4 regions of the Massilia haematophila genome follow, and region 3 is predicted to be linked to each of the others. Evidence: predicted binding sites of a transcription regulator. Region 3 holds the regulator's gene; each other region holds the start of a gene.
What was found. The regulator LexA, encoded in region 3, represses DNA repair genes until DNA is damaged. The targets are predictions, from matches to a motif close to ACTGTATNNNNATACAGT.

Region 1 (5,801 bases), 1.7 Mb from region 3:
CGTCGGTCAGCATCTTGGCCAGTTCACCGGTCATCAGCATGATGTCGTTATCGAAACGCTCGTCGTCGCTGTAGGTGACGGTTTCGCCTTCCTTGATCACATCCAGCGGCTTGACGCCCTTGATCGCCAGCGATTCGGTCAGCACGAACGAGACGCGGCTGTTCCAGGTCATCGCCAGGCGGGTGCACTGCTTGCCCGAGGCGATGTGGCGGCGGATGTCTTCCGGGTCCAGCGAGTGCTTCACGTAGCGCACGGCGGCGCGGCTTTCGCCGGTGGCGCGCAGTTCGGTATCCTGGTCGATCGTGAAGTTGTACGGCGCTTCGTCCGACTCGAGCCAGCCGGTCATCACGGCCACCGGCGAGCGCTGCACGCGCAGCGATTCCAGCGGCAGCTTGTCGACCGCCTTGAGCAGCAGCTTGATGACGTCGTCGGCCTTCGAGGGGCTGGCGGCATCGATCACCAGCCAGCCGTTGACCGGGTCGATCCAGGTCCAGACATTGCTGCGGATCGAGAATGCGCGCGGCAGCAGTTCGTCGGCCACGCGTTCCTTCAATTCCTTCATCGCCTTCTTGCCCGGCGGGAAGCCCTGCTGCTCTTCCAGTTCGGCCGCCTTGGCCTTGGCCACCTGGTTGATCACCGAGCTCGGCAGCAGTTTCTTTTCCGTGCCCAGCATCATCAGCATCTGCTTGTTGACCACGTGGACCAGCTTGCCGTTGCCGCGCGGCGAATCCCAGCCCTGGCGCAGCAGTTCATTGCTGCTGGCCGGCGTGAAAGCCTGCGACTGCAGCGCGTCTTCCATTTGTTCAGGGGTGAACGCCCAGTTCTGGGGCAGGCGGTAAATCTGAAGATTCTTGAACCACATAGTTGCTTTCTGTTGTCTCAGTATTTCAGGGGAACGACATTTTACACGCTGATGTCGCACTATTTTTGGCAGGCAACATCAACAATTCAATGTGTTGTGTGTTCGTCAAACAGGCTGAGCTGCTCGACATGTTCGGCCTCGCCCAGGCGTACACCGACGCCCAGCAGGCGGACCGGGCGGCTGGCGCGCTGCCAGCCGATTTCCATCAGGCGCGCATAGCTCGGCAAATGTGGCGCGTAACCGACACACTCGACCGTGGTCTGCTGGAAGTCCGCGAATTTGATTTTCACGAACAGCTTATTGATGAATTTTTCGGCACCGTTGCGCTTGATGCGCCCCAGCAGATGTTCATACAGGTCCGGCAACAGGGCCAGGCAGCCCGCCAGGTCCGGCACGTCGGGCGTATACGTTTCCTCGGTGCTGACCGATTTGCGCTCGCGCTCGGGCGACACTTCGCGGTAGTCGATGCCCCGGCACAGGTCATGCAAACGCGCGCCAAAGCTGCCGAAGTGCTCCTGCAGCTTGTGCAGGCTCCAGCCGCGCAGGTCAGCGCACGTTTTCAGGCCCAGGTTGTTCATCTTGGCGGCCGTGACCTTGCCGACGCCGTGCAGCTTCTTCACAGGCAGTGCGGCAACGAAAGCATCTACCTCTTCCGGACGCACCAGGAACAGGCCGTCGGGCTTGTTCCAGTCGCTGGCGATCTTCGCCACGAATTTATTTGGCGCCACCCCGGCCGACGCCGTGATGCCGACGGTCTCGACAATGCGGCGCCGGATTTCCTGCGCGATCAGGGTCGCGCTGCCCTTGCAATGCGGCGAATTCGACACGTCGAGATAGGCTTCGTCCAGCGACAGCGGTTCGACGAGTTCCGTGTAGTCGCGGTAGATGTCCATGATCTGGCGCGACGCGATGCGGTACTTTTCCATTGCCGGCGGGATCACCAGCAGGTCCGGACACAGTTTCATTGCCTGGGCAGTGGCCATGGCCGAGTGGATGCCGTAGCGGCGCGCCTCGTAATTACAGGTCGCGATCACCCCGCGCTGGTCCGGCCGCCCACCGACGGCGAGCGGCCGGCCGCGCAGCGAGGGATCGTCGCGCATCTCGACCGACGCATAGAAGCAGTCGCAATCGCAATGGATGATTTTACGTGCGGGGGCGTTCACTCGGGCGGCGGCGGGAGCCGACTACTGTAATTCCGTACAGTATCTCGTCAATTGCGGTTTGGTGCAAGTAGGGGGGGCACGCTGTGCCCACGCGGTGATGGTTTGCAGCGAGATCACCGAGTCCGACATCGGAGCCGTTATCGATCACCGCGTGGGCTCGAGAGCCCACCCTACGAAGAAACAAAAAAAGACGCGCGGCAAGCCGCGCGTCTTTCACCCTTGGGACTCGACTGTTTTTACTGCAATTACCAGCCCAGGCTCAGCGTGTACTTGCCGTTGGTCGAACCGGTGCCGCCGCTGTAGTACTTGACGCGCACATAGCGTGCCGAGGTAGCGGTGGTCGAGTTCGTCACCGAAGCGCTGTCGACCGCGCCGGCGCTCTTTTCGCTCAGCGCCAGCTGGGTGCCGGCGCTGTTGTAGATGTACAGGTCGTAGTCGGCGGTCGACGAACCTGGGGTCATGGTCGCCGTGAGCGTTTTGCCGGCCGGCAGCTGGACCACGAAGTAGTCGGTGTCGGTGCTGGCGCTCATGGTGCCGTTGACGACCGTGCCGCTGGTGCTGATCGCGTTCGCGGTCGAGATCGTGTTGTTCGACTCGGTTTCGCTGATGGTCGGGCCCGGCGCCGGGGTGGTGCCGGTGGCCGATGCCACCGCTGCTGCCGCGTCGACGATACCGGTGCCGCAGCCCGAGCAGGTCGCCGGGAAGGCGCGTGCCGTGCTCTTCAGCTTGGACTCGATCTGGTCGGGCGTCAGCGCCGCGTTCTTCGCCAGCATCAGGGCCGCCACGCCGGCGACGTGCGGCGTCGCCATCGAGGTCCCCTGGTAGCCGGCGTAGCTGTCGGAACCCGGCGAGCTGGTGCCGCTGTTCAGGGTCGACAGGATACTGCCACCGGTGCCGCCGCCCGGCGCCGCCACGTCGACCACGGTGCCGTAGTTCGAGTACGAAGCCTTGCCGCCGGCGCGGGTGGTCGCAGCCACGGTCACGACGCCCGAGCAGTTGGCCGGGTTCGAGTTCGAGGCGTTCTGGTTTTCGTTACCAGCCGCGACGATCACGACGGTGCCGCGCGAACGGGCGCTGTTGATCGCGTTCTGGGTGGTAGTGTCGCAGGAACCGCTGCCGCCCAGCGACATGTTGATCACCTGGGCGCGGGCCGCGATGTTCGGTACGCCGCTGACGCTGCCGCCCGAGGACCAGACGATCGCGTCGGCGATGTCCGAGGTGTAGCCGCCGCACTTGCCGAGCACGCGCACCGGCACGATCTTGGCGCCGAAGGCGACGCCGGCCACGCCGACGCCGTTGTTGGTCGCGGCGGCGATGGTGCCGGCCACGTGGGTGCCGTGCCAGCTCGAGCCCGATGCCGCGTTGCCGGCGTAGCATTCGCTGGCGGAGACCCAGTCGCCCGGATCGGACGCGTCGCTGTCGCGGCCGTTGCCGTCGTTGGCGACGGCGGTGTCGGAGATGAAGTCGTAGCCGGCCAGGATCTGACCCGACAGGTCGGCATGTGGACGGTAGCCGGTGTCGATGACGGCGACGCGCACGCCGGCCCCGGTCGAGCTGTCCCAGGCTGCCGGCAGGCGCAGGCCGCCGGTCGCTTCATAGTAGTGCCACTGCTCGGTGTAGCGCGGGTCGTTCGGCGTCATCATCCTGGTCATGATGCGGTCCGGCTCGGCATATTCGATCGACGGGTCGCGCGCCATCATTTCCTTGGCCAGCGCACCCGCTTCGGTCAGCGAGAGCTTGCGGTTCAGCTTCATCACATGCGCGCCGGTGGCGATGCTGTGCATCGGAGCCAGCTTGGCGCCGAAATCCTGGCCGGCGCGGTCGACGGCCGCCTGGCGCGCCGCGGTCACGGCAGGTACGAAGGCGCGGCCGTTGACGACCTTGGCGTCCTTGTACTTCACGATCATGCGATCGGTATGCAGGATGTATTGCGCTTCCGGGGCGGCGCCGGGAACGGCATCGGGGACGGCGGCCGAGGCGTGGAGCGGACCCACGACGATGGCCAGTGCTGCAGTGACTTTCAACAAGCTCGGATAGATCGAATGCGTCGACTTCATGTTTCGTCCTTTGCTGTTAGTTTTCCGTCAGGGCAAAGCTGCCCTGTTTTATGGTTCCCCGGTTATCTCCCTACCGGGGTGCCCTCTGCTGGCGGCTTCAAAAGACTACTCCTGAGTAAATATGCGCGCAGGGAATTTCCAAGCGTTTGACGCGTTCGCGCAACGGTTTTTATGGCTGAGTTAACAAAAACATCGTTTATTTGCAAAGTTTGTATGTACGCCAAATAACATATGGTTGAACTTCATTGGCATGTCTACAACATCAATTACTTCATGTATAGATCAAGAGATTTGCCTATTCGATAAGCATAAAAAAACCCTCAGGCGTGCACGACTTTGTGCTTTGTCAGGTTGGTGTAATCAAAAGTTAAATTCAAATTTCATACCCAAGGTGTATGAATCGCTCACCGTCCGCGCCGCTTGATGACGGCGCATGCGGTGCGATACCGATGCGGATCAGCCGCGCCGACAGAACGCCTTTTGCATATTTTTATGAAAAACCCTTGCGCGATCTCGAAGCCTTACGCTATGATTCGGGCCTCTTCGGACGTGGTGACAAACGTCAGACGAACACTCTGAAAAGAGAGCGGGCGCTTAGCTCAGTTGGTAGAGCGGATCCCTTACAAGGATTAGGTCGGGAGTTCGACCCTCTCAGCGCCCACCAGATCAGAGTATCGATCGAAGTAACGATCAGAAAAAACGGAGCGGTAGTTCAGTTGGTTAGAATACCGGCCTGTCACGCCGGGGGTCGCGGGTTCGAGCCCCGTCCGCTCCGCCAGCATTTAGGAAGAAGAGTGTTCCCCCTGCGGGGAACACGAATTTGGGCGAGAAGGGATTCCCTTGCAAGGGAATCCGCGGCCCGCGGAACGTGGGCGAGCCCCGTCCGCTCCGCCAGCTTCAAAGAGAAGGGTCCGATGAATCGGGCCTTTTTTCTTGTCTTAGTAGTGGTCTTCGCAAGACCGAAAAACTGGAGCGGTAGTTCAGTTGGTTAGAATACCGGCCTGTCACGCCGGGGGTCGCGGGTTCGAGTCCCGTCCGCTCCGCCAGCTTCAAGAAAGAAGGGTCCGATTCGTCGGACCCTTTTTTCGTTTACGCGCACGAATGGTGATCGGCCGTGGCATCGAATGCGCTGCCTTCACCGCCAACTATCCCCGCGTGGGCAGCAAAGCTGCCCACCCTACAGGCCTGGCAGCGGCAATTCAAGCTGCGTGCCTGACCGCCCCACCCTCTTCGATCCGGTTCCGTCCATTGCGCTTGGCCGCATACAGCCCGCGGTCGGCGCGCGCCAGCGCCGCCGGCAGGTCCTCGTTGGGCTCGATCACGACCAGGCCGATGCTGACCGTCATCGTGTAGTTGTTGCCGCAGGTGAGCAGGCGGATCCCCATCGTCGCCTGGCGCAGGCGTTCGGCGGCCTGCCTGGCGCCGGCCAGGTCGGTGCCCGGCAGCGCCAGCGCGAATTCCTCGCCGCCCATGCGTCCCAGGATGTCGTGCTCGCGCAGGATGCCGCCCGTGGTGCGGGCGAACAGCAGCAGCGCCTCGTCGCCGGTGGCGTGGCCGAAACGGTCGTTGAGCTGCTTGAAGTGGTCGATGTCGAGCATCAGGAGCGCGATCGGCTGGCGCTGGCGCAGCGCCAGCATGCGCGCCGCGTCGGCGCGGGCGAAAAATTCGCGCCGGTTCAGCAAGCCGGTCAGGTCGTCGGTGCTGGCCAGCCGCTTCATG
Region 2 (5,801 bases), 1.0 Mb from region 3:
CGGCGCTGGGCTTCCAGCTTGCCTTGTTCCCAGGAGGCCGGCAGCGCGGCCAGCTTCGCGTCATAGTCCTCGGCGTCGCGCCGGAAGCGCGCGCGCACCTCGGCTTCGCGCGGGTCCTGCGCCAGCTGGGTTTCGCGCTGGGCCAGTTTCGGCAGCACCGAACCGTAGGCCACCTGGGGCAGGGGATTGTCGGCATGCTTGGCCGACAGCCACATGGTCGGGATCAGGAAGGCGACCAGGATGATGATGTACTGCGCCACCTGGGTCCAGGTGATGCCGCGCATGCCGCCCAGAAAGGAGCAGACCAGGATGCTGGCCAGCCCGAGGAAGATGCCGACCGAGAAGTCGACGCCGGTGAAGCGCGAGGCGATCAGGCCGACGGCGTAGATCTGCGCCACCACGTAGATGAAGGAGACGATGATGGTGGCGCCGACCGCGATCGCGCGCACCGCGCCGCCGCGCCCGCCTGCGCCGTTGGCGTAGCGCGCCGCCAGGAAGTCGGGGATCGTGTACTGGGCAAACTTGCGCAGGTAGGGTGCGATCAGCAGGGCGACCAGGCAATAGCCGCCGGTCCAGCCCATGATGTAGGCGAGGGCATCGAAGCCGTACAGGTACAGGCCGCCGGCCAGGCTGATGAAGCTGGCCGCCGAGATCCAGTCGGCCGCCGTGGCCATGCCGTTGAACAGGGCCGGCACGCGCCGTCCGGCCACGTAGTATTCGGTGACGTTCGAGGTGCGGCTGACCACGCCGATGGTGGCGTACAGCGCGATGGTGGCGAACATGAACAGGTGGCCGATCCACAGGCGCGGCATGCCCTCCTTCTCGAGCATCGTCAGCGCCAGCAGGAAGCCGGCGAAGCAGGCGCAGAACCAGGCGTAGTAGCCGGACAGGCGGCGGAAATAGCGCTTGTTGCCGCTCACGCGCCGCCCTCCAGCGCGCGCGCATAGCCGGTGTCGAGGCGGCGCATGCGCCAGGCATAGACGCCGATGATGGCCAGGCACACCAGCGAGGCCCCCTGCGCCGCCATGTAGAACGACAAGGGCCAGCCGAACACGGTGATGCGCGCCAGTTCGCGCGCGAAGAACACGGTGCAGAATCCTGTCGCCACCCACAGCGCCAGCAGCACGACGGTCAGGCGGCGCGTCTGGCGCCAGTGTGCGGCGCGCGCGGCCAGCAGGCGGCGCTGGCGCCGCAGGTCGGAGTCGGAATGGGGTTCGGAAGCGGGCGCAGGTTCAGGCGGCATCGGCGGATTCGGTGACGGGTGGTGGGAAGGTCAGCCGGAACAGGCTGCCCGGGTATTTCTTCGAATGGCTGCGCGGGTTATAGAAGATGTCCACTTCGGCGCCGTGCTGCTGGGCGATCTCGCGCACGATCGCCAGGCCCAGGCCGCTGCCGCTCGCGCTCGAGCCGAGGATGCGGTAGAAGCGCTCGAACACGTGGGCGCGCTCGGCGGGCGCGATGCCGGGGCCGGTGTCCTCGACTTCGAGCAGGGCGTGTTCGCCGTCGCGCCGCACGCGCACGGTGACGCTGCCGCCGGCCGGCGTGTAGCGCAGGGCGTTGTCGATCAGGTTCGACAGCAGTTCGCGCAGCATCAGGGCATTGCCGGCGATGTTCACCGGCTCGTCGTGCGGCTCGTAGCCGAGGTCGATGTCGTGGGTGAACGAGGCCTGCACCCAGTCCTGCACCACGGCGCGCGCCAGCGCCCCCAGTTCCAGGTCCTCGAAGGCCAGGCCGGCATGCGGCTGGTTTTCCGCGCGCGCCAGGGCCAGCAGCTGGTTCACCAGGCGGGTGGCGGACTCCGAGCTTTTCGCCAGTTGCTCCAGCGAGCGGTGGATCTCGTCCGGGTCGATCTGGCGCAGGGCCAGCTCGGACTGCATGCGCATGCCGGCCAATGGCGTCTTCATCTGGTGCGCGGCATCGGCGATGAAGCGCTTTTGCATGTCGATGGTCTGGGCCAGGCGCCCGAGCATGTCGTTGAGCGAGCCGACCAGCGGAGAAATTTCTTCCGGCACTTGACGGGAATCGATGGGCGACAAATCGTCCGAGGAGCGCGCGCGGATCCTTTCCTGCAGCTCGGCCAGCGGCGACAGGCCGCGCGAGAGCGCGAACCAGACCAGGGCCAGGATGATCGGCAGGATGATGAACTGGGGCAGGATCACGCCCTTGATGATCTCGTTGGCGAGCAGGGCGCGCTTGTCCAGCGTTTCGGCCACCTGCACCAGGGCCTTGCGCGGCGCCGGCGGCTCGAGCGGCGTGGAAGCGTCGGCGCTGTGCAGGGGATCGAGATTCACGTAGAGGTAGGCCACGCGCACCGGCGTGCCGTGCACGGCGTCGTTGCGAAAGTGCACGGCGCCGTCCTTGTCGTCCTCGTCGTCGCGTGGGCGCGGCAGTTCGCGGTCGCCGTCGACGTGCGCGCCGCCCGCGTCGAGCACCTGGAAATACACGCTGTCGACGTCGTCGGCGCGCAGGATGTCGCGCGCGCTGCCGGGCAGGCGGCTGGCGATCGCGCCGTCGACCTCGCGCACCTGCTGGGCCAGCACCGTGACCCGGTCTTCCAGTGCGTGGTCGAAGGGCTGGTTGGCGATCGACTTCGCCACCAGGTAAGTGATGGCGATGCTCATCGGCCACAGCAGCAGCAGCGGCGCCAGCATCCAGTCGAGGATTTCGCCGAACAGCGAGTGCTGGATGCTTTCCTCGGGCTCGGGATTCGGCGGCACGTACAGCGGCTCGGGCACGCCGGCGGGGAAATCGCCGTCGGGCGGCACCAGGCCGGCGTCGCGGTCGTTCACTTGTGCTCGGCGGCCTGTTCGGTGTTGGCGCCGGCCCGGGCAGCGTCCGAGAACTTCTCCAGGCAGTAGCCGAGCCCGCGCACGGTGGCGATGCGCACGCCGCCGACCTCGATCTTCTTGCGCAGCCGGTGCACGTAGACCTCGATGGCGTTGTTCGACACCTCTTCGCCCCATTCGCACAGGTGGTCGACCAGCTGCTCCTTCGACACCAGGCGCCCGGTGCGCGCCAGCAGGATCTCGAGCAGGCCCAGTTCGCGCGCCGACAGGTCGAGCATCTGCTCGTTGATGTAGGCGCTGCGCCCGACCTGGTCGTACGAGAGCGGGCCGTGGCGGATCACGGCCGGGCCGCCGCCGGCGCCGCGCCGGGTCAATGCGCGCACCCGCGCCTCCAGCTCGGACAGGGCGAAGGGCTTGGCCATGTAGTCGTCGGCGCCGAGGTCGAGTCCCTCGACGCGCTGCTCGACGGAGTCGGCCGCGGTCAGGATCAGCACCGGCAGCAGGGAAGAGCGGGCGCGCAGGCGGCGCAGCACTTCGAGGCCGGACATTTTGGGCAAACCGAGGTCCAAGATCAGGAGGTCGAACTCCTGGGTCGAGAGGGCGGTATCGGCATCGGCGCCGTTGCGCACGCAGTCGATCGCATAGCCGGACTGGCGCAGCGAGCGCGTTAGTCCGTCGGCGAGTACGCTATCATCTTCCGCAAGTAAAATTCGCATGTTCCACCTCGTTTTTGATTAAACCTCGCTGCGGCCTTTATTGTGTTTGATTTAGCGCAACAATGCGAGCTTTCTCACACCTTGGCACTAGATAGCGCTTGCCAAAACCACTGGATTTTTATACAGTAGTAGGTATTGAATTGCGCGACGGCGCCCACACCTTGGTTACCTCCGAGACTGAAAGAAAATTATGGACGACAAAAAATCCGCAGTAAATGCCTCCGAAAAAGGCAAGGCGCTGGCTGCCGCCCTCGCGCAAATCGAAAAGCAGTTCGGCAAGGGCTCGGTCATGCGCATGGACGCGAATGCACCGGTCGAGGAAGTGCAAACCGTGTCCACCGGCTCGCTGGGCCTGGACATCGCGCTTGGCGTCGGCGGCTTGCCGCGCGGCCGTATCGTGGAAATCTACGGTCCGGAATCGTCGGGTAAAACCACGCTGACCCTGCAGACCATCGCCCAGATGCAAAAGCTCGGCGGCACCTGCGCGTTCATCGACGCCGAGCACGCGCTCGACGTCACCTATGCGCAAAAGCTGGGCATCAAGCTCGACGAGCTGCTGATCTCGCAGCCGGACACCGGCGAACAGGCACTCGAAATCACCGACGCCCTGGTGCGTTCGGGTTCGGTCGACCTCGTGGTCATCGACTCGGTGGCCGCACTGACTCCGCGCGCCGAGATCGAAGGCGACATGGGCGACTCGCTGCCGGGCCTGCAAGCCCGCCTGATGTCGCAGGCGCTGCGCAAGCTGACCGGCTCGATCAACCGCACCAACACCCTGGTGATCTTCATTAACCAGATCCGCATGAAGATCGGCGTGATGTTCGGCAGCCCGGAAACCACGACCGGCGGTAACGCGCTGAAGTTCTACGCCTCGGTGCGCATGGACATCCGCCGTACCGGCTCGATCAAGTCGGGCGACGAGGTGATCGGTAACGAAACCAAGGTCAAGGTCGTCAAGAACAAGATCGCGCCGCCGTTCAAGGAAGCCCACTTCGACATCCTGTACGGAGAAGGCACCTCGCGCGAAGGCGAAATCCTGGACCTGGGCGCCGACAACAAGATCGTCGAGAAGTCGGGTTCCTGGTACAGCTACAACGGCGAACGCATCGGCCAGGGCAAGGACAACGCCCGTCAGTTCCTGAAGGACCGTCCGGCACTGGCACGCGAGATCGAGAACAAGGTCCGCGCGGCGCTGGGCGTGCGCGAGCTGCCGCCGGTCGCTGCCGACGGCGGCGATACGCCGAAGCTGAAGGCCGTGTCGGAATAAGCTTGAGCGTGCTTTGATTGTTCTGACAGCAGCACCATGCGCGCGCCACCCCTGAGCCTGAAGGCCCGGGCCCTGCGCTTCCTCTCCATGAGGGAGCACAGCCGGCTCGAGCTGGGCCGCAAGCTGGCGCGCCATGCCGAGGAGGGCGACGACGTCGAAGCCCTCCTCGATTTCCTCGAAAAGAATAACTGGCTGTCGCAGGAGCGTTTCGCCGAATCGCTGATTCACCGAAAAGCTTCCCGCTATGGCAACAGCCGCGTCGTGGCGGAATTGCAGAGTCACGGCGTGAACGGCGAAGCGCTTGCCGAGCTCAAGTCCGAACTGGCCGAGAGCGAAATGGCGCGCGCCGTCGAAGTCTGGCGCCGCAAATTCGGCACCGTTGCCCAGGACGCGCCCGAGCGCGCCAAGCAGATGCGCTTCCTGATGGCGCGCGGCTTTTCCCAGCGCGCCGTACGCGAGGCGCTCAAGGGCGCTCCGGACGACGACGATTGTTGACGTTACAGCACCGGTAAGCCTCCCGGGACCATATCCGGGCTAGATTTGGGCCCGATCCGGGCCAGGCGCCAGCGCGGAGCGCCATTCGCCGATATGCCCTGCATATTCCTCAACGACGGATGGCGCTGCGCGCTGGCGCTTGATGTCCGCGGCGCATGCCGCACTCCAGGCCGCAGGCCTCGCCGCTCCAGTCCGCGGCGCCTGCCGCAGCAACCCGAGCGATCGAGAAGGGAACAAGATGAAAGCGTTGCTCGCACTAGGACTGGCTGCCGGCCTGATCGGCTGCACCCAGGCGCCGACCAGCCCCGCCGGCGTCTATATTCTCAGCACCGCCGACACGTCCATCGTCCTGGACGTGCGTCCCGGCGGCGACTACGTCCTGCAAACCAGCGGCCTGGGCCGCAATACCGACGAAATCCGCGGCTCCTGGCGCGAAGCCGGCGGCCCGGCGCTATCGGTCTCGTTTTCCGGCATCGTCTGGCGCGGCATCGAGCCCGAGGCGGGGGAGGGCACCTGGTCGGCCATCATCGACCGCGA
Region 3 (5,801 bases):
GGATCTGCGGGGGTATTCATGGCGGGCATTATACCTTCTCCGGTCACACGGCTGAAATAATTGGCGAGTTTCTGGGAATAAAAAAAGCCGGGCAAGCCCGGCTTTTTCCTTTTTGCAACAGCTCCAAAGGAGCTGTGCGGTCATACTTGCTTAGGCAGCTTCGCCCACGACAGCGATGGTGACATCCACCACGACGTCGGTGTGCAGAGCGACAGCAACCGGGTGCTCACCGGTGGTCTTCAGCGGGCCGGTCGGCATGCGCACTTGCGCCTTTTCGACGGCGAAACCTTGCTTGCTCAGGGCTTCAGCGATGTCGAAGTTGGTGACCGAACCGAACAGACGGCCGTCGACGCCGGCTTTCTGCGCGATGGTGATGGTCATGCCGCTCAGCTTTTCGCCCTGGCCTTGTGCAGCAGCCAGCTTCTCGGCAGCAGCTTTTTCCAGTTCGGCGCGCTTGACTTCGAACTCGGCCACAGCAGCCTGGGTAGCGCGGCGGGCCATTTTTTGCGGGATCAGGAAGTTACGTGCGTAACCGTCCTTGACCTTGACGACGTCGCCCAGGTTGCCGACGTTGACGACTTTTTCCAGCAGGATAACTTGCATATTATTCTCCAGTATTTACTTGTGCTCGTTGCCGTAGCGACTTAAGCGTTGTGCAGGTCGGTGTACGGCAGCAGGGCCAGGTAACGTGCGCGCTTGATCGCGGTGTCCACTTGACGCTGGTAGTGCGCTTTGGTGCCGGTCAGGCGTGCCGGCATGATCTTGCCGTTTTCCTGGACGAAGTCCTTCAGGGTGTCGACGTCTTTGTAATCGACCTGTTCAACGCCGGCGGCGGTGAAGCGGCAGAATTTCTTGCGCTTGAACAGCGGGTTCTGCTGTTTGCGCTTCAGTTTTTCTTTGGCTTTGTTTTTGTCGAACTTTTTACCGAATGCCATTTTGAGGCTCCTGTATATCTAAAAGGTGGGCCGCTGGGTAATTAAGCGGCAGCACTGAAATCAATGATGTGAAACACCAGGGCTTTGCTGTTGCGGTTCTTCCTGGCCAGGAATCCCGTGAACTGGTGTGCGGCGCCGAGCTCGGCGCTGGCGAATCGGCCCGAAATCTCGCCCGCGGCGAACGCGGAAATCTCGAACTCGACCAACCTCGTCACCCCTGCCTCGACCTGCTGCGAACTGTGCATCAGGATTGCCGAGACGACCGGCACGCCGGCGGGGGTGTAGCGCAACAGGTCGCGTTCAGCGATGGTAGCGACGACCTGGAGCTGGTTCACTGCACGTCGGGCACTGGGCCCGTCCACGAAATCTGGCGAAAGACCTTAGGCAGCGGCGGCCGGGGCAGCAGCCGGAGCTTCTGCGCGGTGGCTCTTGGCTGCGTCTTCGCGCTGGACCGACTTCATCATTGGCGACGGAGCGGTTTCAGCTTTCTTCATCTTCACGGTCAGGTGACGCAGCACGGCATCATTGAACTTGAATGCGGTTTCCAGCTCGACCAGGGTCTCGTTGTCGCACTCGATGTTCATGCAGATGTAATGTGCCTTCGGCAGCTTCTGGATCTGGTAAGCCATCTGGCGACGGCCCCAGTCTTCCACGCGATGGATGTTACCGCCGCGGCTGGTCACCGTGGTCTTGTAACGCTCGATCATCGCCGGGACTTGCTCGCTTTGGTCCGGGTGGACGATAAAAACGATTTCATAATGACGCATGCAACACTCCTTGAGGACGTTTAAACAAATGCCCACCTCGGCGTCAAGACGAGTGTGGGAAGGGAAAGCCTGCAATTATAACCCGAAGCGGACAGCAACACAATCCGGGGCCTGCCGTCCCGCTTTCGCGACAGCCACGCCCGAAAAAGCGCGGAAAAATGCCGGAAAAAGGCCGATTCCCCTTGCATTCTTCGGACTACTGTACAAAAATACAGTCTGAATCGATAACCAGTGGTACATCCATGCTCAAGCTCACTGCACGGCAAGAACAGATCCTCAACCTGATCAAGGAAGCGATCGACAACACCGGCTTCCCGCCGACCCGCGCCGAAATCGCGAAGGAATTGGGCTTCAAGTCGGCCAACGCGGCCGAGGAGCACCTGCAGGCGCTGGCCCGCAAAGGCGCGATCGAGATCGTCTCGGGCACCTCGCGCGGCATCCGCTTGATCGGGGCGGCATCGGAGCCAGCGGTTCCGGCCATCCCGCCTGCCCTGCTGATGTCGCTGCCGCTGGTCGGCCGCGTCGCCGCGGGCTCGCCCATCCTGGCCCAGGAACATGTGGAGGCAACCTACAACGTCGACCCGGCCATGTTCGGCGCCCGCCCCGACTTCCTGCTGAAGGTGCGCGGCTGGTCGATGCGCGACGCCGGCATCATGGACGGCGACTTCCTGGCGGTCAAGAAAATTGACAGCGCCAAGAACGGCCAGATCGTCGTCGCCCGCCTGGGCGAGGACGTGACCGTCAAGCGCTACCGCAAGACCGGCGACGTGATCGAACTGCTGCCGGAAAACCCGGACTTCAAGGTGATCCGCGTCGAACCGGAAGACGAGTTCGCGCTCGAAGGGCTGGCGGTGGGGCTGATGCGTAGCTGGCACTGAGCCGCACATACCAAGTCGAACGCTGAAAGGGCCGCTAACGCGGCCTTTTTGCTTGATGGGATTTGTGCGGGGAACGGTATTGGCGAAGCGTCGCATTGCCGGGTTCCGTAGGGTGGGGTCTCGACCCCACGCGGCGCAAGGCTTGCAACTCGCCACCTCATCCGGCAGGCCGACCGTATCACTGCTGCGCGACATGGCGCGGCTGATCAATCGCTGTACCGCGTGGGGTCGAGACCCCACCCTACGAAAACAAAAGGCCGCTGACGCGGCCTTTTTGCCTTACCTCTGCGCTTACTTCGTGCGCAACGACTGGTCCTTCGGCGCCTTGTTGACGATCGCATTGTGCTCCGCGATGTAGGCCTCGGTGGCGCTGCGCCATACGGCGACGTCGGCCAGCACCATCTTGGCGCCGACCTTGGCGTCTTCCGACAGGTTTTCCTGGACCTGGGCCAGGTGGGCCTTGGCCTTTTCCATTTCCGCCAGGTTCATCAATTTGGCGACGTCAGGCGGGATCTGTTTGTCGAGCGGCGATGCGGCGTTCAGGTTCTGCACGAAGCCGTTGTAGCAGTCCTGCCACTTGTTGATCGCATTCGAGACCCGGTCGATCTCCTCGGCCTGCTTCGAGATCGCGGGCACGCGCGGCTTGGGGCAGCGGAACTTGCCGGACCGCAGTTCCTCGCCGTCGTACTTCGACATCCAGTAATCGATGTCGGCGCGGCGCGCCACGCGCTGCTTCATGATCTCGAGCGACGCGTCGGCGACCTTGTTGCCGCCGGCGGCGGCCTTCTGGAACCACATCGTCGCCTTGGCCTCGTCGACCGTGCCGGCTTCGCCATACCAGTACATCTGGCCCAGGAGCTGTTGGGCTTCGACGTTGCCGGCGTTCGCCAGCTTGGTGTACACGGCCATTGCTTCAGGATACTTCTTCTGCTCGAACAAGGCCTTGGCATTCTCCAGTTCGCCGGCATGGGCCAGGCCCGCCTGCAGCAGGCCGGCCAGCAGCAGGCCCGCAAGTGTCAGCGCATTCTTTTTCATGTATTCGCGTCGTCCAGTCAGGTGATTGAGGTCGATCAGGCGTCCAGCGCTGCCCGGAAGTCTTCCAGCAGGTCCTCGGTATCTTCGATGCCCACCGAGACCCGGATCAGGGACTCGGCGATGCCCATGCTGGCGCGGCGCTCGGCCCCCATCTCGAAGAAGATGGTGTGCGCCACCGGAATCACGAGGGTGCGCGTGTCGCCCAGGTTGCTCGCGGGGATGGCCAGCTTCAGGCGGTTCAGGTAGTCGAAGCAGTCGATGCCGTCCTTCAGCTCGAAACTGAGCAGCGAGCCGCCGGCGCGGAACAGTTCGTCCGCGATGCCGTGCTGCGGGTGCGATGCCAGGCCCGGATAGTGGACGGCGGCGACGCGTGGGTCCGCTTCCAGCATGCGCGCCAGCGCCAGCGCATTGGCGGTGGTGCGCTCCATGCGCAGCGCCAGCGTTTCGGCGCCGACCGCAATGTGGTGCGCCGCTTCCGGCCCGAGCGAGGCGCCGAAGTCGCGCAGGGCTTTCGCGCGCAGCTGGGCCATGCCCTGGGCCGCGGGCGGCTGCTTGCGGAAGTTGGCGGCGATGTTCGGGTAGGCGCTCCAGTCGAAGAGGCCCGTGTCGGTCAGCGCGCCGCCGAGGGCGATGCCGTGGCCGGCGATCGACTTGGTCAGCGAATTGACGACCAGGCCGGCACCGACCGTCTTCGGACGGAACAGATACGGCGTGGTCATGGTGTTGTCGACCACGTAGAGGATGCCGCGCTCGCGGCACAGCGCGCCGATGCGCGCCAGGTCGGCGACCTGGGTGCGCGGATTGGCGATCGTCTCGACAAACACGAAGCGGGTGTTCGGCTGCAGCGCCGCCTCGACATTGGCGACGTCGGTGGCGTCGACAAAACTCACCTGCACGCCCTGCCCCGCCACCGTCTGCCACAGGCTGTTGGTGTTACCGAACAGGAAGGAAGACGAGACGATGTGGTCGCCCTCGCGCAGCAGCGCCTGGAACAGCGCGCCGATGGCGGCCATGCCGGTGCCGAAGCACAAGGTGGCGACGCCGTCTTCCATCTTCGTGACCTTGTCTTCCAGTGCGGCGACCGTCGGGTTGCCCTGGCGGCCGTAGCGGAAGCCAGGCTCCTTGCCCTGGAACACAGAGGCAAGCTGGCGCGCATCGCCGTAGCCGAAGGCCACCGAGGTGTGGACCGGCTTGTGCAGCGAGCCTTGCTCGATCGTCTTGCGGCGATCATTGTGCAGGATGGTGGTGGTGAAACCGTACTGTTTGGTGTCGCTCATGATGCAGTCGTCCCAGCGTTATTCGGCGGCGACCGGGGGATTCAGGTTCAGCTGGGTGCGCACCACGTCGTCCGAGGACTTGCCGGAACTCTTGTGGCGATGGTGCTCCAGCTTGTCCAGGTACTCGGGCGTGACGTCGCCGGTGACGTAGACGCCGTCGAAGCAGGACGCCTCGAAGTTGGTCAGGGCCGGGTTGACGTCCGAGATCGAACGCTTCAGCGCGTCGATGTCCTGGTACACCAGGCGGTCGGCCGTGATTTCCTTGCAGACTTCCTCGACCGTGCGGCCGTAGGCGATCAGTTCGTCGCGGGTCGGCATGTCGATGCCGTAGACGTTCGGGAACAGCACCGGCGGCGCGGCCGAGGCGAAGAACACTTTACGGGCGCCGGCGTCGCGCGCCATCTGCACGATCTCGCGGCTGGTGGTGCCGCGCACGATCGAGTCGTCGACCAGCAGCACGTTCTTGTCCTTGAACTCGGAACCGATCGCGTTGAGCTTCTGGCGCACCGACTTCTTGCGCATGCCTTGGCCCGGCATGATGAAGGTGCGGCCGATGTAGCGGTTCTTGATGAAGCCTTCGCGGTATTCGACGCCGAGCTTCAGCGCCAGCTGGATCGCGGCCGGGCGCGAGGAATCGGGAATCGGCATGACGACGTCGATGTCCTCGACCGGGATTTCCTTACGGATCTTGTCGGCCAGGTATTCGCCCATTTTGAGGCGGGTGGCGTAGACCGAGGCGCCGTCGATCACCGAATCCGGACGCGCCAGGTAGACGTACTCGAAGGCGCAGGGATTGAGCGACGGATTCTCGGCGCACTGGCGCTCGTGCAATTGGCCGTCTTCGCCGATGAAGATGGCTTCGCCCGGGGCGATGTCGCGCACGAAGCGGAAACCGATGCCCTCCAGCGC
Region 4 (5,801 bases), 1.9 Mb from region 3:
CGGTATGTCCCAGGTCCATCATCTTCCAGCGTCCGCCCCAGGTCAGGCCGAGCTGCTCGGCCACTTCGCCGTAGAGCTGGTAACCGCGCATGGCCCAGGGATCCTTCTCCGAAATCACCAGCTTGCCGTCGCGCCAGAATGCACAGTCGGCCGCCAGGCCGTACTGGTGCCAGCTCTGGAAGGCGCGCGCATTGGTGACGGCGCCGCCCATCTGCGCCAGCTGGTCCTGGCGCGCCGGGCTGCGGTAACCCTCGAGCAAGGCCATCTCGTAGCCGTGCTTTTCCTTCATGATCTTGAATGCCAGCAGCAGGCGCTGGCTGAAGTCCGGATGCATCAGGCCCCAGTTGCGGCTGGCATTGACCAGCATCGGCCGCACCAGCACCACTTCCTGGGTGCTGAAGGCCAGGGGCGGCGGCGCCACCGGCGGCACCAGCTGCTCGCCCTGCAGCAGTGCGGCGATCTGGGCGTCGGGCAAGGCCTCGACCGGCTGGTAGTCGGGCAGCATGTCGGGCGAACGCATCACCAGGGCCAGCAAGGAAGGGATCGCCACCACCGGCACGCCGATGGCCAGCACGATCCAGTTGCGCCGCGCCAACTTCAGCACCTTCCTGCCGAGCGCCGCCAGGTCGTGTCCCAGCGCCGCCGGCCGGGACGGGCGCCCGGCGCGCCAGCCTGCCGCCTGGCGTCCCAGGCGCAGGCGGCTGCGCAGGTTGAACACGAGCTGGCCCAGCATTGCCCTGCCAGTCGGAAAGATCGCCAGCCAGATCGCAGTGCAGGCGACGCAAAAGTACAGAAACGCGAGAAAGATCAGCATGGCTTTCCCCAGATTGTTTCTAATCGGACTGAAAACGCAATCTTAGGAGTAATGCCGTGCGGCCTACAGACGAAAATCAAGCAGCCTCGACGCGACCGAACCTGATGTCGTCGCGCCGTGCAGCCGGAGAGGAAAACATTCTTGCAATGCTGGAGCGCGATTCGGCCCGCCGTGCCGGCGGACGCATCTCGAGCCCGCGCCTGGCCTGGTATTGCGCGGCCGCCGCGTTCACCGGCATCCTCGTGGGCGTGGTCGCCTGGCTCGCCTACGACAACCACACCACCGCGACGACCCTCCAGGCGCAAGTCGAGCGCGTCGACGAGAACACGGCGCCGGCGGCCGCGCCCGCGCCGCCGCCCGAGTCCGCGCCGCTACAGCTGTCCGAAGCGCCGCAGGCCGCCGTCATCGTCGATCAACCCCAGCCCCAGGATCGGCCGGCCAACCCGCCGCCGCTGGTGATGCTGCCGCCCGATGAGGCCAGCACAGCCAGGCCGCCAGCGCCAGGGGCTCCGCCAGAGGCGCCGAAGAAAGCAGCGCCAGCAGCGCCGCAGCCGGCGCCTGCCATCAAGACACCGGAGAAGACGGACAATGCGGACAAGACGCGCACGCCCGAGAAAACCGCCAAGGCGGACAAAGCCACCAGGGCCGAGAAAGCCGCCAAGGCCGAAAACGCGGCGAAGGCGCCCCGCCCCGCCGATGCGCCCAGGCGCAAGGCGACGCCGGGTAAGGCTGCCGATTCCGCGGTCGACAGCGACGTCGCACTGATCTCCGCCATCATCGCCCAGTCCGAGCGCCACCGTAGCGAACGCGAGCAGGCGCCGCCATGCACAGGCGCGAAGTGCCCGGCGCCGGCCAAGCGCTGATGTGGCAAAAAACCACGGCCGCGCTCCTGCGCGGCCGAAACTGCTGGGCCGATTGCGCGCTGCGGCGCTATACTGTACATAAGCACAGTGTCGCATCTCGCAATGAACAGGGTTCTGGAAAACGAGTTTTATTACCTGGACAACTTCCAGGGCGTCCTGGACTGGATCGGCCAGCGCTACGACGACCTGCTGACTGACGAGGAACGGACTTTCATCGCAGCCTTTCCGGCGCTGCCGCAGCCGGCGCGCGCCCTTTTCGTGCGCATGGTCATGCGCAAGGGCACGCTGTTTCGCGCGTCCAAGCTGCGCTACGCCGAAATCGGCTGTCCGGTCGAAGCAGCGCGGCAGCTGCTCGGCACCGGCTGGGTCGAGCATGACCCCGTCGTCTCGCTCGACGAGCTGTTCGATCTGCTCTCCAAGCCCGAGATCGCCGCCGCCTTCGGCGCCCACCTGCAGCATAAATCCGCGCGCAAGGCCGAGCAGCTCGCGGCCCTGCGCGAAAGCTTCGGCGAGGAGCGGACGTTCTCCGCCTGGTACCGCGATTGCGACGACCTCGCCCTGCGCATCCACGTCAAGCCGCTGTGCGACCGCCTGCGCCTGATCTTCTTCGGCAACCTGCGCCAGGACTGGACCGAGTTCGTGCTGTCCGACCTCGGCCTGTTCCGCTACGAGCAGGTCGAGTTTTCAAACGCCTCGCGCGGTTTCCGCGACCGCGCCGACATCGACCACTACCTGCTCCTGCACGCCTGCAAGGAACGCTTTGCCGAAGGCATCGAGCCGGCCGACGACATCGTGCGCGACCTGCCCGAGCATGCCTTCCACAACGACTGGCTGGAGAGCCGGCGCGAGAAGCTGCTGTTCCAGATCGGCCAGCACTACGAGAAGCAGAAGGACTGGGACCGGGCCCACGCGCTGTATGCGCGCTGCCGCTTCCCGGGCGCGCGCGGCCGTGCGATCCGGGTGCTGGAAAAGGCCGAACGCTATCTCGAAGCCTGGGAGCTTCTGGGCGTTGCCCAGGCGGCGCCGGAAAGCGACGCCGAGCGCCAGCACCTGCTGCGCATCGGGCCGCGCCTGGCGCGCCGCCTCGGCCATCCGAAGACCATCGCGCGCCGCATCGAGCCGGTCCGGATCGACGTCTGCCTGCCGATGCCCCAGGGCGACTGGTGGGTCGAAGGTGTGGTGCGCGAATACCTGGCCGATGAGGGCGCGCCCGTCTTCTACGTCGAGAACATGCTGGCGAATGCCTTGTTTGGACTCTTGTGCTGGCGCGCGGTGTTCGCCGCCATCCCGGGGGCATTCTTCCACCCCTTCCATCGCGGTCCGGCCGACCTGTACAGTCCCGACTTCGCCCAGCGCCGCGCCGCTGAATTCGCCGATTGCCTGGCCCAGCTCGACGACGGCCGCTACCGCGCCACCGTCATGGCCCACTTCGTCGAGAAGGCCGGCATCGCCTCGCCCTTCGTGGCCTGGGACTACCTCGACGCCGGCCTGATCGAACTGGCGCTGGACTGCATCCCGGCCGCCCACCTGAAGAAGTGGTGCGAACGCATCCTGGCCGACGTCAAGGAAAACCGCACCGGCTTCCCCGACCTGATCCAGTTCTGGCCGGATGAAAAGCGCTACCACATGATCGAGGTGAAGGGACCGGGCGACCGCCTGCAGGACAACCAGCTGCGCTGGATCGACTACTGCGCCACCCACGGGATGCCGGTGTCGGTCTGCTACCTGCAGTGGGAGCAGGCGGCTTGAGCGAGCCCGCGGATTCCAGCACGAGATACACGGTTGCCGTGCGCGCCCTGTGCGAGTTCACCGCCAAGCAGGGCGACCTCGACCTGCGCTTCACGCCCTCGCCGACCGCCCAGGAAGGCATCGCCGGGCATGCGGTGGTGACGGCGCGCCGCGGCGACGGCTACCGCACCGAAGTCTCGCTGTCCGGCGACCACGGGGCCCTGCATGTGCGCGGCCGCGCCGACGGCTACGACGCGCGCGAGAACCTGCTGGAAGAGATCAAAACCTACCGCGGCCAGCTGGCATCGATGCCGGACAATCACCGCCACCTGCACTGGGCGCAGCTGCGCGTCTACGGCCACCTGCTGTGCGCCGAGCTCGGGCTCGAGCAGGTCAACCTGGCCCTGGTCTACTACGAGATCGGCAGCGGCCACGAAACCGTGTTGCGCGAGACCCGCAGTGCGCCCGAATTGCGCGCGCTGTTCGAGGAGCAGTGCGGCCGCTTCATCGCCTGGGCCGAACAGGAGCTGCGCCACCGCGAGGCGCGCGACGCCGCCCTGGCCGCGCTGCCCTTTCCCCATGCGGCCTTCCGTCCCGGCCAGCGCCAGCTCGCCGAGACCGTCTTCAAGGCCAACAGCGCCGGGCGCTGCCTGCTGGCGCAGGCGCCGACCGGCATCGGCAAGACCGTCGGCAGCCTGTTCCCGGTGCTGAAAGCCGCACCGAACCAGCGCATCGACAAGATCTTCTTCCTGGCCGCGAAGACACCGGGCCGCCAGCTCGCGCTCGACGCTGCCGCCACCATCCGCGGCGCCAGCCCTTCCCTACCGCTGCGGGTGCTGGAACTGGCCGCGCGCGACAAGGCCTGCGAGCATCCGGACAAGGCCTGCCAGGGCACCTCCTGCCCGCTGGCGAAGGGCTTCTACGACCGCCTGCCGGCCGCGCGCGCCGCCGCGCTGGACGTGCCGGTGCTGGACCGCGCGGCGCTGCGCGCAGTCGGCCTGGCGCACGATGTCTGCCCGTATTACCTGGGCAGCGAGATGGCGCGCTGGAGCGACGTCGTGGTCGGCGACTACAATTATTATTTCGACGGCGGCGCCATGCTGTACGCCCTGGCCCAGGCCAACGGCTGGCGCGCCAGCGTGCTGGTCGACGAGGCGCACAACATGGTGGCGCGCGCCCGCGCGATGTACTCGAGCCGGATCGACCGCGCGGCCCTGCGCCTGGCCCGCGCCGCCGCGCCGGCGCCGGTCAAGAAGACGCTCACCAAGCTGGCCCGCGCCTGGGGCGAGATCGACGCGCACGCGCCCCACCCCTACCAGGTCCTGCCGGCGCCGCCGGAAAAATTCCTGAGCGCGCTGCAGGGCGCGACCAGCGCGATCAACGACCACCTCGCCGAGCAGGCCGTGCCGCTCGACCCGGCGCTGCAGGAGTTCCTGTTCGACGCCCTGGCCTTCGGGCGCCTGGCCGAATCCTTCGGCGAGCATTCGCTGTGCGACGTCGCGCGTCAGGATCAAGGCAAGGACACCACGCTCAGCATCCGCAACGTGGTGCCCGCGCCTTTCCTGAAGTCCCGTTTCGACGACGCGCATTCGGTGACGCTGTTCTCGGCCACGCTCAGTCCCTGGCATTATTTTGCCGACCTGCTCGGGCTGCCGCCAGACACCGGCTGGGTCGACGTCGAATCGCCGTTCACCGCCGGCCAGCTGCAGGTAACGATAGCCGCCGATATCTCGACGCGCTACCAGCACCGCGCGGCTTCGCTGGCGCCGATCGCCCGGCTGATGGCGGACCAGTATGCGCGCCAGCCCGGCAACTACCTGGCCTTCTTCAGCAGCTTCGATTACCTGGCGCAGGCCGCCGACCTGTTCGCCCGGCAGCACCCCGAGGTGCCGGTCTGGCGCCAGGAGCGGCGCATGAGCGAGCGCGAACGCGCCGCATTCCTCGACCGCTTCGAGCCGAATGGGCGCGGCATCGGCTTCGCGGTGCTGGGCGGCGCCTTCGGCGAAGGCGTCGACCTGCCGGGCGCGCGCCTGATCGGCGCCTTTGTCGCCACCCTCGGCCTGCCCCAGCTGAACCCGGTCAACGAGCAGCTGCGCGCGCGCATGCAGGCCATGTTCGGCGCCGGCTACGACTACACCTACCTGTATCCCGGCCTGCAAAAGGTGGTGCAGGCGGCCGGGCGCGTGATCCGCACCGAGCAGGACCAGGGCGTGGTCTACCTGATCGACGACCGCTTCGATACGCCTGACGTGCGCGCGCTGCTGCCGCGCTGGTGGCAGCAGTGACCGCACCCTGGCCGCGTCAGCGCATCATCTCCCTGAGTTTCTGGTAGCCGCTGCGCGAGACGGGAATGCGCTTGCCGTCCTTCAGCACAGCGCACCAGCTGTCCTTGCTCG

Region 1: dinB (DNA polymerase IV) is a predicted target of LexA. The motif match lies at 2,049-2,066, and genes of this name have one in related genera.
Region 2: recA (recombinase RecA) is a predicted target of LexA. The motif match lies at 3,612-3,629, and genes of this name have one in related genera.
Region 4: ACFOPH_RS03375 (VRR-NUC domain-containing protein) is a predicted target of LexA. The motif match lies at 1,749-1,766, and genes of this name have one in related genera.

Annotation. Positions count from the first base shown of each region.
Region 1 covers NZ_JBHRVV010000001.1:4,368,463-4,374,263, reverse strand. The annotation lists gene ACFOPH_RS19395 (recombination-associated protein RdgC) at 1-862, opposite strand, end outside; gene dinB (DNA polymerase IV) at 949-2,025, opposite strand; gene ACFOPH_RS19385 (S8 family peptidase) at 2,271-4,082, opposite strand; tRNA gene ACFOPH_RS19380 (tRNA-Val) at 4,671-4,746, shown strand; tRNA gene ACFOPH_RS19375 (tRNA-Asp) at 4,784-4,860, shown strand; tRNA gene ACFOPH_RS19370 (tRNA-Asp) at 5,052-5,128, shown strand; gene ACFOPH_RS19365 (GGDEF domain-containing protein) at 5,282-5,801, opposite strand, start outside.
Region 2 covers NZ_JBHRVV010000001.1:3,709,774-3,715,574, reverse strand. The annotation lists gene ACFOPH_RS16465 (sodium:solute symporter family protein) at 1-920, opposite strand, end outside; gene ACFOPH_RS16460 (DUF4212 domain-containing protein) at 917-1,243, opposite strand; gene ACFOPH_RS16455 (sensor histidine kinase) at 1,233-2,789, opposite strand; gene ACFOPH_RS16450 (response regulator transcription factor) at 2,786-3,502, opposite strand; gene recA (recombinase RecA) at 3,693-4,769, shown strand; gene recX (recombination regulator RecX) at 4,806-5,264, shown strand; gene ACFOPH_RS16435 (hypothetical protein) at 5,503-5,801, shown strand, end outside.
Region 3 covers NZ_JBHRVV010000001.1:2,669,204-2,675,004, forward strand. The annotation lists gene ACFOPH_RS11880 (replicative DNA helicase) at 1-20, opposite strand, end outside; gene rplI (50S ribosomal protein L9) at 151-603, opposite strand; gene rpsR (30S ribosomal protein S18) at 645-935, opposite strand; gene priB (primosomal replication protein N) at 977-1,270, opposite strand; gene rpsF (30S ribosomal protein S6) at 1,316-1,702, opposite strand; gene lexA (transcriptional repressor LexA) at 1,945-2,580, shown strand; gene ACFOPH_RS11910 (sel1 repeat family protein) at 2,872-3,615, opposite strand; gene ACFOPH_RS11915 (cystathionine gamma-synthase family protein) at 3,651-4,892, opposite strand; gene purF (amidophosphoribosyltransferase) at 4,911-5,801, opposite strand, start outside.
Region 4 covers NZ_JBHRVV010000001.1:728,774-734,574, reverse strand. The annotation lists gene ACFOPH_RS03385 (M15 family metallopeptidase) at 1-814, opposite strand, end outside; gene ACFOPH_RS03380 (hypothetical protein) at 961-1,677, shown strand; gene ACFOPH_RS03375 (VRR-NUC domain-containing protein) at 1,780-3,426, shown strand; gene ACFOPH_RS03370 (ATP-dependent DNA helicase) at 3,423-5,690, shown strand; gene ACFOPH_RS03365 (LytR/AlgR family response regulator transcription factor) at 5,707-5,801, opposite strand, start outside.